DNA from 3 places in the Tessaracoccus lacteus genome. Region 3 is predicted to be linked to each of the others. Evidence: predicted binding sites of a transcription regulator. Region 3 holds the regulator's gene; each other region holds the start of a gene.

Region 1 (4,305 bases), 1.3 Mb from region 3:
GGGACCTTCCCGTCGGTGGGGATCCCCGCGGCCTGCGCGAGCCCGGTGCCAGCCGTGGCGGGCGCCTCACTCTCCTCGACCTGAGGGGCGAAGATGGAGACGTCGACGGTGTCCGGCGCCCCCTCGCGCGTCAGTCCGGCGGCCGTGAGCAGGGGCGCGTGGAACACGGCGACGAGGAAACCGCCGAGCAGAAGGAGGCAGCTCAGTACGCCGACGACGACCCATTCGGCCACTCGTCTCTTCGGCATCGGCTCCTCCAAAGCGCTATTCTGCAGGCAGCAGACGGCCCCGGCGGGGCGGTTCCCCAATCATAGGAGTGCGCCAAGTGAGCGAAGACGCCCCGGCCGGCTTCAGGCCCATCGATCCCGGTCGACGGATCCTTTTCGACGTGACGGTGGAGATCCCCAAGGGGACCAAGAACAAGTACGAGATGGACCACAACACCGGTCGCATCCGACTGGACCGGACGCTGTTCACCTCCACTCAGTACCCGTATGACTACGGCTTCGTCGAGGGGACCCTCGGCCAGGACGGCGACCCGCTCGACGCGATGATCATCGGCAACGACCCGACGTTCCCCGGCTGCCTTGTCGAGTGCTACGCCGTCGCCATGTTCCGTATGACCGACGAGATGGGCGGCGACGACAAGGTGCTGTGCGTCGCGACGGCAGACACGCGCCGCGGCAACATCACCGACCTGTCGTCGGTGCCGGAGCACATGCTGCTCGAGATCGAGCACTTCTTCTCCGTCTACAAGGACCTCGAGCCCGGCAAGTCCGTCGAGGGCGCGACCTGGACCGGCCGCGAAGAGGCGGAGGCCGAGGTCGCGGAGTCGTTCGAGCGCGCCAAGGGCACGCCCTACGAGCACCACCACGTGAACTTGGCCTGACCGCCTGACGTCATCACCGCCCGCGCCACCTCAGGCGCGGGCGGTTTCGTCTGTCATGGCATGGTCGAACTCGGGCAGTCTCGTCTGTCGAGGCGGTCGAGACCGTGGTGGCCGAGTAGTGCAGTGGTTGTAGGTGCGAACGCGACGAGTCTGTCGAGGCGGGCGAGAGCGTGGTGGCCTCTCACAGAGACCCGTCCCGCTGGCGCCGTGCAGCGCCCCGACGCAAGCGCCCGCGCCCGCGCCGGCGTCAACCTGCCAGCGTCAGCCCCAGCCAGGCGGCTGCAAGACACCCGACGACCGTCAGCACCAGATAGGCCGCCGCGATCCGTCGACTGCGGCGCCCGACGAGCCGCGCGACCTGCCACGACGCAGTCGAGAAGGTGGTGAAGCCACCGCAGAACCCCGTCCCGAGGATGCCCAGCGGTGCCCCCGTCAGCGTGCCTGTGGCGACGCCCAGCACGAAGGAGCCCGTCACGTTGATGGCGAGCGTCGCGACCCAGGGTAGCGTGGCGAACAGTGCCTCGCTGCGGGCGCGGAGCGCGGTGTCGACCAGCGACCTGGCCACGGCGCCCAGCCCTCCGGCAAGGCATGTCAGCAGGAGAATCAGCATTTCGACACCCTGCCCGCCGCTGCGCGTGCCGTCAGCAACAACCCCTTGTCAGGAGCCTGGCCCGACTTCAACGCGTCCCCGACGCGAGCACCCTCGGGCGACATCAGCGTGACCATCCAATGCTGAGCCGCGCGCGTCATCACCGTGACCCCCTCATCATGAGTCGCCACGTCGCAAAGTGCGCGAGACCCGCGACGCACACCCCCGCAAGCGCCTCGGCCGCGACTATCAGGACGCCTGAGGGGTGGGTGGCGCCCTGCACGGCGAGCGACGACCAGGAAGTGAACGCGCCGATTCCACCAACCACGAGGAACATGCGCCACGCCTCGTGCCGATGCCCAAGCAGTGCCGACACCACGCCCAGGAGAAGACAGCCGAGGAGGTTGACCGCTGCGAGGGCGACGACCTGGTCACCGACCAGGTGCAGGATCCCCATCCGCCCGGCGGTCCCGAGGCAGCCGCCGGCGAAGACTGCGCCGATCTTAGGGAGGCGGGATCTGTTCACCGCCCCAGCACACCACACCCGACTGCTTCTGAAAATCGGGCAGTGCCCGCTTCTCCCCGGTCCCGTCACGAAAAACGACCAACACCCCGCACGAGGTTTCACCCTCAGCGAACACGTCGAACATGCGAACGATTTCTGTCGGTGCCGATCTCTACCGTGAAGACATGGAACCCACGACCAGACTCACCACCGACGCGGCACTGACCGCAATCCGTGCCGCGCTGGCCGCCATCGACCACCCCCAACGCACCCACATCAGCCACCACGAACGCCTCACCCTCCTCCAGACCGCCCGCCGCGCCCAGGGACAACTCGCCGGCCTCGTGGCCATGCTCACCGGCGAAGCAGAAGCCAACCACTCCGCCGAAGCCGTCGCCGGAACCCAACTCCCCACCCTCCTCGGCCAGCAGGAACACCTCGATGTCCGCGACGCCCTGCGTTCCGTCACGCAGGCCCGCGACATCGCCCACCACGACGACGTGGCCCACCGCGTCATCGACGGCAGCCTCTCGCCCCAGCATGCCCAGGCCATCCGCCGCACCCTCGACACCCTCCCCCACGCCCTCAACACCGGCCAGCGCGACCACGCCAGGCAGTACCTCATCGACAAGGCCGCCACCGTGACACCCGGCCGCCTGACCGCCTCCACCGACGACCTGCTGGCCGCCGTCGCACCCGAACTGGTCCCCACCGCCGAGGAACGCGACGCCCGACTCGCCCGGCAGCGCGCCGACGCCCTCGCCCGCCGCTCCTTCACCTGGGGCGAAGACACCGCCCACCCCGGCTCCTGGTACTTCAAAGGCTCCCTCCCCACCCTCGAAGCCGAACAGGTCATCCGCGCGATCACCATCGAGGTCAACCACGCCAAACGCGCCCAACGACGCCAGCACCGCCGACACGACACACCCCGCTGGGACCAGCGCCAGGCCGACGCCCTCACCACCCTCGCGACCACGGCAGCACCGCCAGCCGATCCCCCACAGCCGAAGCCGCCAACCCTCCGACAGGCTCAGGGCGTTTCGACAAGCTCAACGAACCGCGGATCTGAAGGCTCCGACGCCAGCAACAGCCCAGACCCATACACACCCGCGACGCTTGTCGTGACCATCGACTACACCGAACTCGCCACCCAACTCCACGCCTCCGGCCAACTCCCATCCGGAGCCCGCCTCCCAGCCAAAGAACTACGCCGCCTGGCCTGCGACGCCCAGATCATCCCCATCGTCCTGGGCGCACAGGCCGAGATCCTCGACGTCGGCCGCGCACACCGCTTCGTCACCCCCGCCATCCGCCACGCCCTCAACCTCCGCGACAACGGCTGCATTTTCCCCGGCTGCCACGCCACCGCCCTCGAATGCGACGCCCACCACGTCATCCCATGGTGGGCAGGCGGCAGCACATCCCTCGACAACCTCGCACTGCTCTGCCCCTACCACCACCCCAAAGTCGAACCCACCCACACCGGCCCCGGCGCAGGCACCACCTCCGCCGACGGCTGGCACATCACCTTCAACCCCCACACCGGCAGACCCACACTCGGCCGAGAACCCCCAGACACCAGCTGACCCAGCCCGCCCGGCCCCACGCCCGGACGGCAATAGCCGCCGCGGTACCGGGAGCGGGGACCGGGGACCGGGCGCCGGACGCGCCGCTTCATGGCCGGCCTCTGCCCACCGCCGGCGCGTCAGGCCTCCGCCGAACGCCCAGGGAGTCGGGCAGTCGGCGGGAGCGGTGTGGAAGACTTTCGGGCATGTCCCGCTACCTCATGCTGCGCACCCCGTCTGCCAACCGCGTCTACGCAGGCGAGGCTGCGCCGCTGACGGCCGCTGAGCTGGAGCTCACTGCGCCGTTCGCGCGCGACATCGCCGACGTGGAGATCGCGGGCGTGGGCTACCTCGCCTTCGACGCCGACGACCTGGCCCCAACGCAGCTGGCGACGCTGGCCACCCAGTCGGCCTGCTTCGCCCTGTTCGAGTCGGCCGGGGATCTGCTGCGTCCCGTGGCGCTGCCCCGGCCCTTCGACCTGGATGACGACCTGATCACCATCCCGAAGTACCAGGGCAAGACCAACGAACAATTCACCCAACTGCTTCTCAGCGTGACTCTCGCCGCCGTCACCCGCGAGCCTACGGGCCCACGACAGGTGCTCGATCCGCTAGCCGGCCGCGGCACCACCCTCTCGACGGCCCTACTGCTCGGCCACGACGCGTACGGCGTCGAGGGCGACGAGAAGGCCTTCCAGCAGATGGCGTCGTTCTACAAGACCTGGTTGCGCCGCAAGCGCATCAAGCACACCGCCGA
Region 2 (4,305 bases), 880 kb from region 3:
CACCCTGGGGCGTGCGCAGCAGGGCCAAGTCTCCATGTTGCTCGAACACTGCACCACAGGAACCTACTGAAGACTCGTCAGCTTGAGCCTCCGCGAGGGGCGTCAGCGATACTCCTACGACTACTGCAAACGCGATTCCATGCCTCAGGTACTTCACAGCCGCTCTCCATTGACGCGATTACCAATCGTCACCCTTCAACCGCCACGCTAGCCAGCCCCCTACTGCTCTGTCCAGGGCGGTCTCATCCCGGTTCACCAGGAGGAGGGACTGTACGTTTTCCGGTGTAACTCCGACGTAGGAGGTACCCGATGAGGATGCAGGTTGAACCGGTCGCTGAGGCGGTCGTGATGGAGGTCCAGGACGAGGTGACGGCGACGGGAACGGCCCCGCTGGTGGACAAGGATTTGGTGGCGCAGCTCGTGGGCGACGCGCAGCGGCTGGGGCTGTCGGTGGAGGGCGAGGGCGGGCTGCTGGCGCAGCTGACCAAGCTGGTCCTGGAGTCGGCCCTGGAGGGCGAGATGACCGCGCATCTGGGCTATGACAAGCATGAGCGGGTCGAGGGCAGCGAGAACGCCCGCAACGGGACCCGGTCGAAGACGGTGCTGACGAAGGCCGGCCCGGTCGAGATCGCTGTGCCGAGGGATCGGGCCGGGTCGTTCGAGCCGGTCGTGGTGGCGAAGCGGCAACGGCGGCTGGGGGCGATCGAGGATGTGGTGTTGTCCCTGTCGGCTCGCGGGCTGACCCACGGCGACATCGCGGCGCATCTGGCCGACGTGTATGGCTCTGAGGTGTCGAAGACCACGATCTCGACGATCACCGACAAGGTCCTGGACTCGATGGGCGAGTGGCAGAACCGGCCGCTGGACCCGGTGTATCCGGTGCTGTTCATCGACGCGATCCATGTCAAAGTCCGTGACGGGCAGGTCGCGAACCGGCCGATCTACGTCGCGTTGGCGGTCACCGTCGACGGCCACCGCGACATCCTCGGGCTGTGGGCCGGTGACGCCGGCGAGGGCGCCAAGTACTGGCAGCAGGTGCTGACCGAGATCAAGAACCGCGGCGTGACGGACGTGTTGATGCTGGTGTGCGACGGGCTGGAAGGCTTGCCCGAGTCGGTCGGGAACGTGTGGCCGCAAACGATCGTGCGCTTGTGGGAGAACGCGTGGCCGGAGTTCGTCCCGTTCCTGCAGTTCGACAAGGAGATCCGCCGGATCGTGTGCACCACCAACGCGATCGAGTCGGTCAACGCTCGGATCCGCAAAGCCGTCAAGGCCCGCGGGCACTTCCCCAACGAGCAGGCCGCGCTCAAGTGCGTCTACCTCGCTGTGATGGCGCTGGACCCCACCGGCAAGGGACGAGCACGTTGGACGCAGCGCTGGAAGGGTGCCCTGAACGCGTTCGAGATCACCTTCGACGGTCGGCTCTCCGCCGGCCGCCGATATTGAGAGTCAAACAACCCATCATCGCCAAACTCAACGAACGCTTCGGCGACACCTACGGCACCGACGTCGTCGCAGGCGCCATGTCCAACATCGTCGTCAACCTCGCCCACCACCAAGGGCTTGCGGAACAAGCCGTGGCCAACACCCCGCAGCAGTTCGCCGAATCGCCCACCCTCGGCAAGGTGTTCATGGACGTCCTCATGGACGTCCGCGAGCAGACCCCACTGCTGGTCGACGACATCTTCCACGACCCTGCGCTGCTGGCCGAGCTGTCCAAGGCCCTGCCCGCCATGCTCTACGAGCACTTCAGCGGAGCGAAGTAGCCGGAGGATTGCGGGCTCATCGCAATCGAGGTTGTGGCGGGTCTGGGTCCTCCGGTCTCGAGTGGTGATCTCGCGACCTAGTTGGAGAGGTCGCGGATGCCGGGCGGAACGGCCGGACTTTGAACGGTTTTCGGGGGCGGAAACCCTTGTCCCGGTATTCGTACGGGTGTACGATTAGGTATGGATTCGTTGAGGGACGCCGGAGCCGACGCGTGGGAGGTCGCCTCCCAGCGCGCGGGCGTCATCGCGGGTCAGGCCGCGCAACTCAACGCCGATCTGGTGGGCCTGATGGTCGAGGTACTGGAGACCAACTGCTGGTCCGGTGGCGGGATCAGATCCCCTGAGCACTGGCTGCAGCTGATGACGGCCGTCTCACCCGCGCATGCGGCCGACATCGTGGCCGTGGCACGCCGGAAGGGCGACTTCCCCGAGCTGGAGGCCCGCCTGGCGCGGGGGACCGTGAGCCTGGACCAGATGGTCGTCGTCGCCCGACATGTGCCGGCCGAGTATGCCGAATCGGTCACCGAGTTCGTGCAGGCAGCGACCGTGTCCCAGCTGCGCCGTGTGTTGCCGAAGTACCTGTTCGAGCCCGGCACCCCCGGACCGGTCGAGGATCCTCCCGACCCCGTGGCGCCGGTCGACGACGCACCCAGACTGCAGATGGGGCTGCGTGATGGCAGATTCGTGCTGCGGTTCGACGCGAACCCGTTGGACGGGGCGCTGGTGGAGCAGGCCATCCGTGAAGCCAAGGATGCCCTGTTCACCGCCGGCGACCCCGACGCGACCCTGGCTGACGGGCTCGTCGAGTGCGCCTCCCGGAGCCTGCACCAGACCCGGCCGGCGTCCCGCCGTGAGCATTACCGGGTGCTGGTGCATCTGGATGCGGACGGGAACGGGTGGTTGAACAAGCGTGGCTCGTTGCCGTCGCGGCTAATGAAGAAGCTGACCTGCGACGGCACCCTGAAACCCGTGTGGACCCGGGATGCGAAGCCCGTCTCCGTCGGCCGGAGCATGCGGATCGTGCCCGAACGCACCCGCCGGTTGATCGAGGACCGTGACGGTGGCTGCCGGTTCCCGGGCTGCAACGTGACCGGATTCCTGGAGAATCACCACCTGTACCACTGGTCCAAGGGTGGCGCCACGGACATCGACACGCTGATCTCGTTGTGTCCCAGGCATCACCGGGAACACCACCAGGGAGAGTTCAGCATCGAGGGTGATCCCGGCACCCCGACCGGGCTGCGGTTCACCAACCGCCACGGACTGCCCATCGAACGCGACATCCCCGATGAGATCCCCGCACCGGATCATCCGCCGCCCGAGAAGCAGCCGATCCGCGGCTGGATCATGGACACCACCTCCATCAACTTCCGCCCCACCGGCTGAACCACCGACGGCGACCTCTCCGATCCGCCTGATCCGCTCTCATTCAGTCGGGCTGAGCCCGGCGGCGGGCTCGGCGACGCCCGGCGTCGGTCGGCTCGCCGAGGCTCAGCATGAGGCGGTTGGCCCAGCTGACGAAGGCCCCGGAGTTGACTAGGTCGACGATCGCGAGGTCGTCGAGACCCACATCCCGCAGCCGCGCGACGTGACCGGCGTCGAAGCGCACGGGGGTGGCGGTGAGTGCGGCGTGAAATGTCTCGACATCGAAAGAAATGGTCTGTCACAGGGGAATAGACGGCGGCGGGCGGGCGTTGGGATCCGCGTCGCAGGGTTTGGGCGACGCGCCCACCACGGCGCATAATGGAGCCCGATCGCAAGGCGTTGATGAGGCCATCACCTCGGAGCTGCCGGAAGAACGGCGGAGAGATCCGCTCACTAGACCCGGCCGCGGCGGCATTGAGAGGGGCGCACCTGATGCGCCCAAGGAGGGTGGTACCGCGGGCCCCGGCTCGTCCCTTCGGACGACGTCTGGACGAAGGAACCTTGGATGACCACCTACCGAGCCGTACCCGCGCAGGTCGACTTCCCTGCCCTTGAGCACGACATCCTGAAGCTGTGGGCAGCGAACGACACGTTCGAGAAGTCCCTGGCGCAGACCGCGGGCGGCGAGCCGTGGACGTTCTACGAGGGCCCGCCCACCGCCAACGGCATGCCCGGCACGCACCACATCGAGGCGCGCGTGTTCAAGGACCTGTTCCCCCGCTACAAGACGATGCGCGGCATGCACGTCGAGCGGAAGGCCGGCTGGGACTGCCACGGCCTGCCCGTCGAGCTCGCCGTCGAGAAGGAGCTCGGCTTCTCCGGCAAGCCCGACATCGAGGCCTACGGCATCGAGGCGTTCAACGAGAAGTGCCGCGAGTCCGTGCTGCGCCACGTCGGCGCGTTCAGCGACCTGACCGAGCGCATGGGCTACTGGGTCAACATGGACGAGGCCTACGTCACCATGAGCACGCAGTACGTCGAGTCGCTGTGGTGGGCGCTCAAGCAGATCCACTCCAAGGGCCTGCTCGAGGAGGACTACCGCGTCGCCCCGTACTGCCCCCGCTGCGGCACCGCGCTGTCGGACCACGAGCTGGCGCAGGGCTACGAGGACGTC
Region 3 (4,305 bases):
GAGCTTGCCCCCTACCGACGTGACTGACCCCGGCGCGATCCTCGCGGCCGCCGTCGGCACCATCGGGGGACAGGCACGCCCCGGGCAGCAGCTGATGGCCGACGCGGTGGCCGAGGCCATCGGGGACGGCACCCACCTCCTTGTGCAGGCGGGCACGGGCACGGGCAAGTCGCTGGGCTACCTCGCCCCGGCGCTCGCCCGGATCATCGACTCGGGCGACCGTGACCGCGTCGTGGTCGCCACCGCGACGCTGGCGCTGCAGGCGCAGCTCGCCACCAAGGACATCCCCACGGCTCTCGACGCCGCCGAGGCCGTCACGGGGAAGAGGCCGAAGGCCGCCATCCTCAAGGGCCGCACCAACTACGCGTGCCTCTACAAGGTGCGCGGCGGTGGCCCGCTCGAGCAGGACTCGCTGCTCGGTGCCGAGTCCCTGGTCGAGGCCGCGGCCGCCGGCAAGGGCGACGACGTCGGACGGTTCGGCGCCGAGGTGCTCGCCCTGCGCGAATGGGTCGAGGAGGAGGCCCAGCGAGAGGGGCTCGCCGACCGCGACGACGCCCCGTCCCACACGGCCAGGGGCTGGGCACAGGTCTCGATCCCGACCCGCGAATGTCTGGGAGTGGCCAGCTGCCCCTTCGGCAACGAGTGCTTCGTCGAACGTTCCCGCGAGCAGGCCCGGGACGCCAGCCTCGTCATCACCAACCACGCGCTGCTCGCGATCAACGCCATGCACGGCGGCACCGTGCTGCCCGAGCACGCCGCGCTGATCGTCGACGAGGCGCACGAGCTCGTCAGCCGCATCACCACGGCCGCCACCGACGAGCTGACGCCCGGCCTGGTCGAGCGGACGGCGCGCCGCTGCCTGACCTGGCTCGACGACGACCTCGGCGCCGACTTCCTGACCCAGGCCGACGACGTCCGCGAGGCCCTCGACGAGTCGGAGGCCGGCCGGGTGACGGCCACGTCCGCGCCGCTTGTGCGCGCCGCCGAGGCGCTGCGCGACGTCGCCCGCAGGGTTGTCAGCGCGCTCGGGAAGGGCGACGGCGACAAGAGTGCCCCCGACCCCGACCGGCAGCAGGCCGCCTCCGCAGCCCAGGAGGTCTTCGACGTCGCCGAACGCATCGCCAAGCTGGCCGACGTGGACGTCGTGTGGGTCTCCCACTCCGAGATCGTGGGGGCCGCCGCGTATGTCGCGCCGCTGAACGTCGCCGGGCTCCTGCGTGAGCAGGTGTTCGCCGAGACGCCGACGGTGCTGACGTCCGCCACCCTGTCGCTGGGCGGGTCCTTCGAGCCCGCTGCCGCGAGCGTCGGACTGAGGGCCGCGGACCGCGTGGCGGCCGGGGCCGAGGCGCCCGACCCGCTCGCCTGGCGGGGTCTGGACGTCGGCTCGCCGTTCGACTACCGGCGCCAGGGCATCCTGTACGTCGCGAAGAAGGGCCCCGAGCCCGGCCGCGACGGGCTGCGGGAGGAGACGCTGCGGGAGATCGCCCAGCTCATGTGGGCCGCCGGCGGGCGCACGCTCGGGCTGTTCGCGTCGCGGCGTGCGGCCGAGCAGGCCGCCGAGTGGTGCCGCCTTGAGCTGCCGGACCTGACGATCCTGTGCCAGGGCGACGCGCAGCTCTCGGAGCTGACCGCGCGCTTCGCGGCGGAGCAGGACACGAGCCTGTTCGGCACCATGTCCCTGTGGCAGGGGGTCGACGTGCCGGGGGAGACCTGCCAGCTCGTCATCATCGACAAGATCCCGTTCCCTCGCCCCGACGACCCGCTGATGCAGGCCAGGAAGAGGGCGGTCGACGACGCGGGCGGCAACGGCTTCATGTCGGTCGCCGCGACGCACGCCGCCCTGCTGCTCGCGCAGGGCGCAGGCCGCCTGATCCGACGCTCGACAGACCGGGGCGTCGTCGCGGTGTTGGATCCGCGGCTGGTCACCAAGCGCTACGGGTCGTTTCTGAAGTCGTCCCTGCCCGACTTCTGGCTGACCACCGACGGCGACGTCGCCGTCCAGGCTCTGCGCAGGCTCCGCGGCGAGGAGTAGCGCTCAGAGTCGGCGCATGACGGCGACGACCTTGCCCATGATGCTGGCGTGCGTGCCGTCGATGGGGGAGTAGTCGGGGTTGTGCGGCAGCAGCCACACGTGCCCGTCTTTGCGCTGGAACGTCTTGACGGTGGCCTCGTCGTCGAGAAGGGCCGCGACGATGTCGCCGTTGACCGCATCGCTCTGCTGGCGCACCACGACCCAGTCCCCGTCGCAGATCGCGGCGTCGATCATCGAGTCGCCCCGCACCTCGAGCATGAAGATCGTGCCCTCACCGACCAGCTGCTTCGGCAGCGCGAAGACATCCTCGATCTCCTGCTCGGCGAGGATCGGCCCGCCGGCGGCGATGCGGCCGACCAGCGGCGTGGGGACCGACGGGGCCGTCGAGTCGTAGGACTGCTCCGGCGTCAGGGCCGCTCCCAGCCCCGGGCCGGGCGCCTCGACGCCTGCCTCGTCGTCGGGCAGCTTCACCACCATCGCGCGGGGGCGGTTGGGGTCGCGACGCAGGAAGCCCTTGTCCTCGAGGACCTTCAGCTGGTGGCTGACGGACGAGGTCGACGCCATGCCCGCGCGCTTGGCGATCTCGCGGATGCTCGGCGGGTAGCCGACGGCCTCGATGGATTCGCGGATGACGCGCAGGATCGCGACCTGGCGCATGGTCAGCCCGTGTCGGTTCTCCGGGCCGTCTGGGAGCTCGGAGATGTCTCCGAGCTGCGTCCTCAGCTGGGCGTTGGTCGGGCGTCCTCGGCGGGGGTTCGTGTCAGCCATGTACAGATGCTAGCGCCGCTCGGAACAGGTGTTCGATAAGACGCGCCGTGTCGTCGGATCAGAAACTGTCGGTCGGCCCTGTTTGAGTGATCCGTGTCGCACCCGCGACACGCCGGAGAAGAAACTTCGAACGACTGTTCCAATGTGGCCTTCGGCGGGCTATAGTGTGATTCGAACAAACGTTCTAGGCTTCACGAAGGGAGAGGTCCCATGACCGCTTCGACCACCACCTCGTTCACGGTTGTCGGCACCGGTGACCGTCGCCGCGTCGTCACCCCTGCCGGCCGGCCCGACCTCCGCCTGCCCCGCGCCCACGCGCCGCGCCCCATCGCCCCCGGTCGCGTCGGCTCCGTGTCCTCCTGTGTTGCGGCCCGTGTCGAGGTGCCCGTCCCGTCGACCCTGTGGCTGAAGATCAAGGTGGCCGCCGTCGGCGTGCTGGCCATTGCCGGCGTGGCCGCCTCGGCGTCCTCGTTCATCGCCATGGCCCAGTCTGATCCGGTCACCGGGTACGTCGCCGGAGACCCCGCCTGGGCGCACGTCACGCAGCCTTGACCGAGGGTGCGCGCGGCGTGTCGGCGGTTGTCCCGGCGCCCGCGTCGGCGTAGGATCACAACATCTAGTGGCTGTGACGCGCTTTGACACCATAACTTGTGTTATTTCGTCAAGTGTGCTCGCCCGTGACCTACGACGACTGGACCGCACATGCACTGCCCGTTCTGCCGGCACGCCGACACCAAGGTGTCGGACTCCCGTGCCACCGAGGATGGCTCGGCCATCCGTCGGCGGCGGATGTGCCCCGCGTGCGAGCGTAAGTTCACCACGGTCGAGCAGATCGTGCTGACGGTCGTCAAGCGGTCGGGGGTCGTCGAGCCGTTCAGCAGGGACAAGGTCATCGGCGGCGTGTCGAAGGCGTGCAAGGGCAGGCCGGTGTCGGCGGCCCAGCTCGCCTCTCTCGCGCAGCGGGTGGAGGAGTCGCTGAGGGCCTCCGGGCAGGCCGAGATCCCGGCCGAGAGCATCGGGGTGGCCATCCTCGGTCCGCTCGAGGAACTCGATGCCGTCGCCTATCTCCGCTTCGCCAGCGTCTACCGCAACTACGAGTCGGTCGACGACTTCCAGCGCGAGATCGACGCCATCCGGCTCGGCCAGGACGAGGCCCAGCCGCGGCGGGAGGCCACGCCTCCCGCGCTCGCGCAGGACCCGCTCATCAGCTGAGCGCCTGCCCAACCAGCAACAGATCAACGAGTTTCGACACCAAGGGGTACATCATGACCGCGACCGCAGCGCGCTCCAACCGCCGCAAGTCCGACAACGGGTCCACGGGGCTCACGATCTCGCGCGTCTTCACCACGAAGGGGGTGCACCCCTACGACGAGGTGGAGTGGGAGCGCCGCGACGTGGTGCAGACGAACTGGAAGACCGGTGAGACGGTCTTCGAGCAGAAGGGCGTGGAGTTCCCGTCCTTCTGGAGCGTCAACGCCTCCACGATAGTCACGACCAAGTACTTC

The links. The regulator LexA, encoded in region 3, represses DNA repair genes until DNA is damaged. The targets are predictions, from matches to a motif close to TCGAACANNTGTTCGA.
Region 1: a site for LexA is predicted at 2,121-2,136, ahead of QH948_RS02425 (HNH endonuclease signature motif containing protein). Genes of this name have one in related genera too.
Region 2: a site for LexA is predicted at 1,925-1,940, ahead of QH948_RS12565 (HNH endonuclease signature motif containing protein). Genes of this name have one in related genera too.

Annotation. Positions count from the first base shown of each region.
Region 1 is NZ_CP123967.1:551,268-555,572, reverse strand. Features, by position in the region: gene dacB (D-alanyl-D-alanine carboxypeptidase/D-alanyl-D-alanine endopeptidase) at 1-248, opposite strand, end outside; gene QH948_RS02440 (inorganic diphosphatase) at 431-889, shown strand; gene QH948_RS02435 (fluoride efflux transporter FluC) at 1,137-1,499, opposite strand; gene QH948_RS02430 (CrcB family protein) at 1,639-2,004, opposite strand; gene QH948_RS02425 (HNH endonuclease signature motif containing protein) at 2,169-3,569, shown strand; gene QH948_RS02420 (TRM11 family SAM-dependent methyltransferase) at 3,755-4,305, shown strand, end outside.
Region 2 is NZ_CP123967.1:2,700,372-2,704,676, forward strand. Features, by position in the region: gene QH948_RS12550 (DUF3238 domain-containing protein) at 1-28, opposite strand, end outside; gene QH948_RS12555 (IS256 family transposase) at 349-1,446, shown strand; gene QH948_RS12560 (hypothetical protein) at 1,443-1,766, shown strand; gene QH948_RS12565 (HNH endonuclease signature motif containing protein) at 1,947-3,152, shown strand; gene QH948_RS12570 (carboxymuconolactone decarboxylase family protein) at 3,196-3,375, opposite strand; gene ileS (isoleucine--tRNA ligase) at 3,697-4,305, shown strand, end outside.
Region 3 is NZ_CP123967.1:1,819,119-1,823,423, reverse strand. Features, by position in the region: gene hflX (GTPase HflX) at 1-27, shown strand, start outside; gene QH948_RS08420 (ATP-dependent DNA helicase) at 95-2,032, shown strand; gene lexA (transcriptional repressor LexA) at 2,036-2,800, opposite strand; gene QH948_RS08410 (hypothetical protein) at 3,011-3,352, shown strand; gene nrdR (transcriptional regulator NrdR) at 3,503-4,012, shown strand; gene QH948_RS08400 (vitamin B12-dependent ribonucleotide reductase) at 4,066-4,305, shown strand, end outside.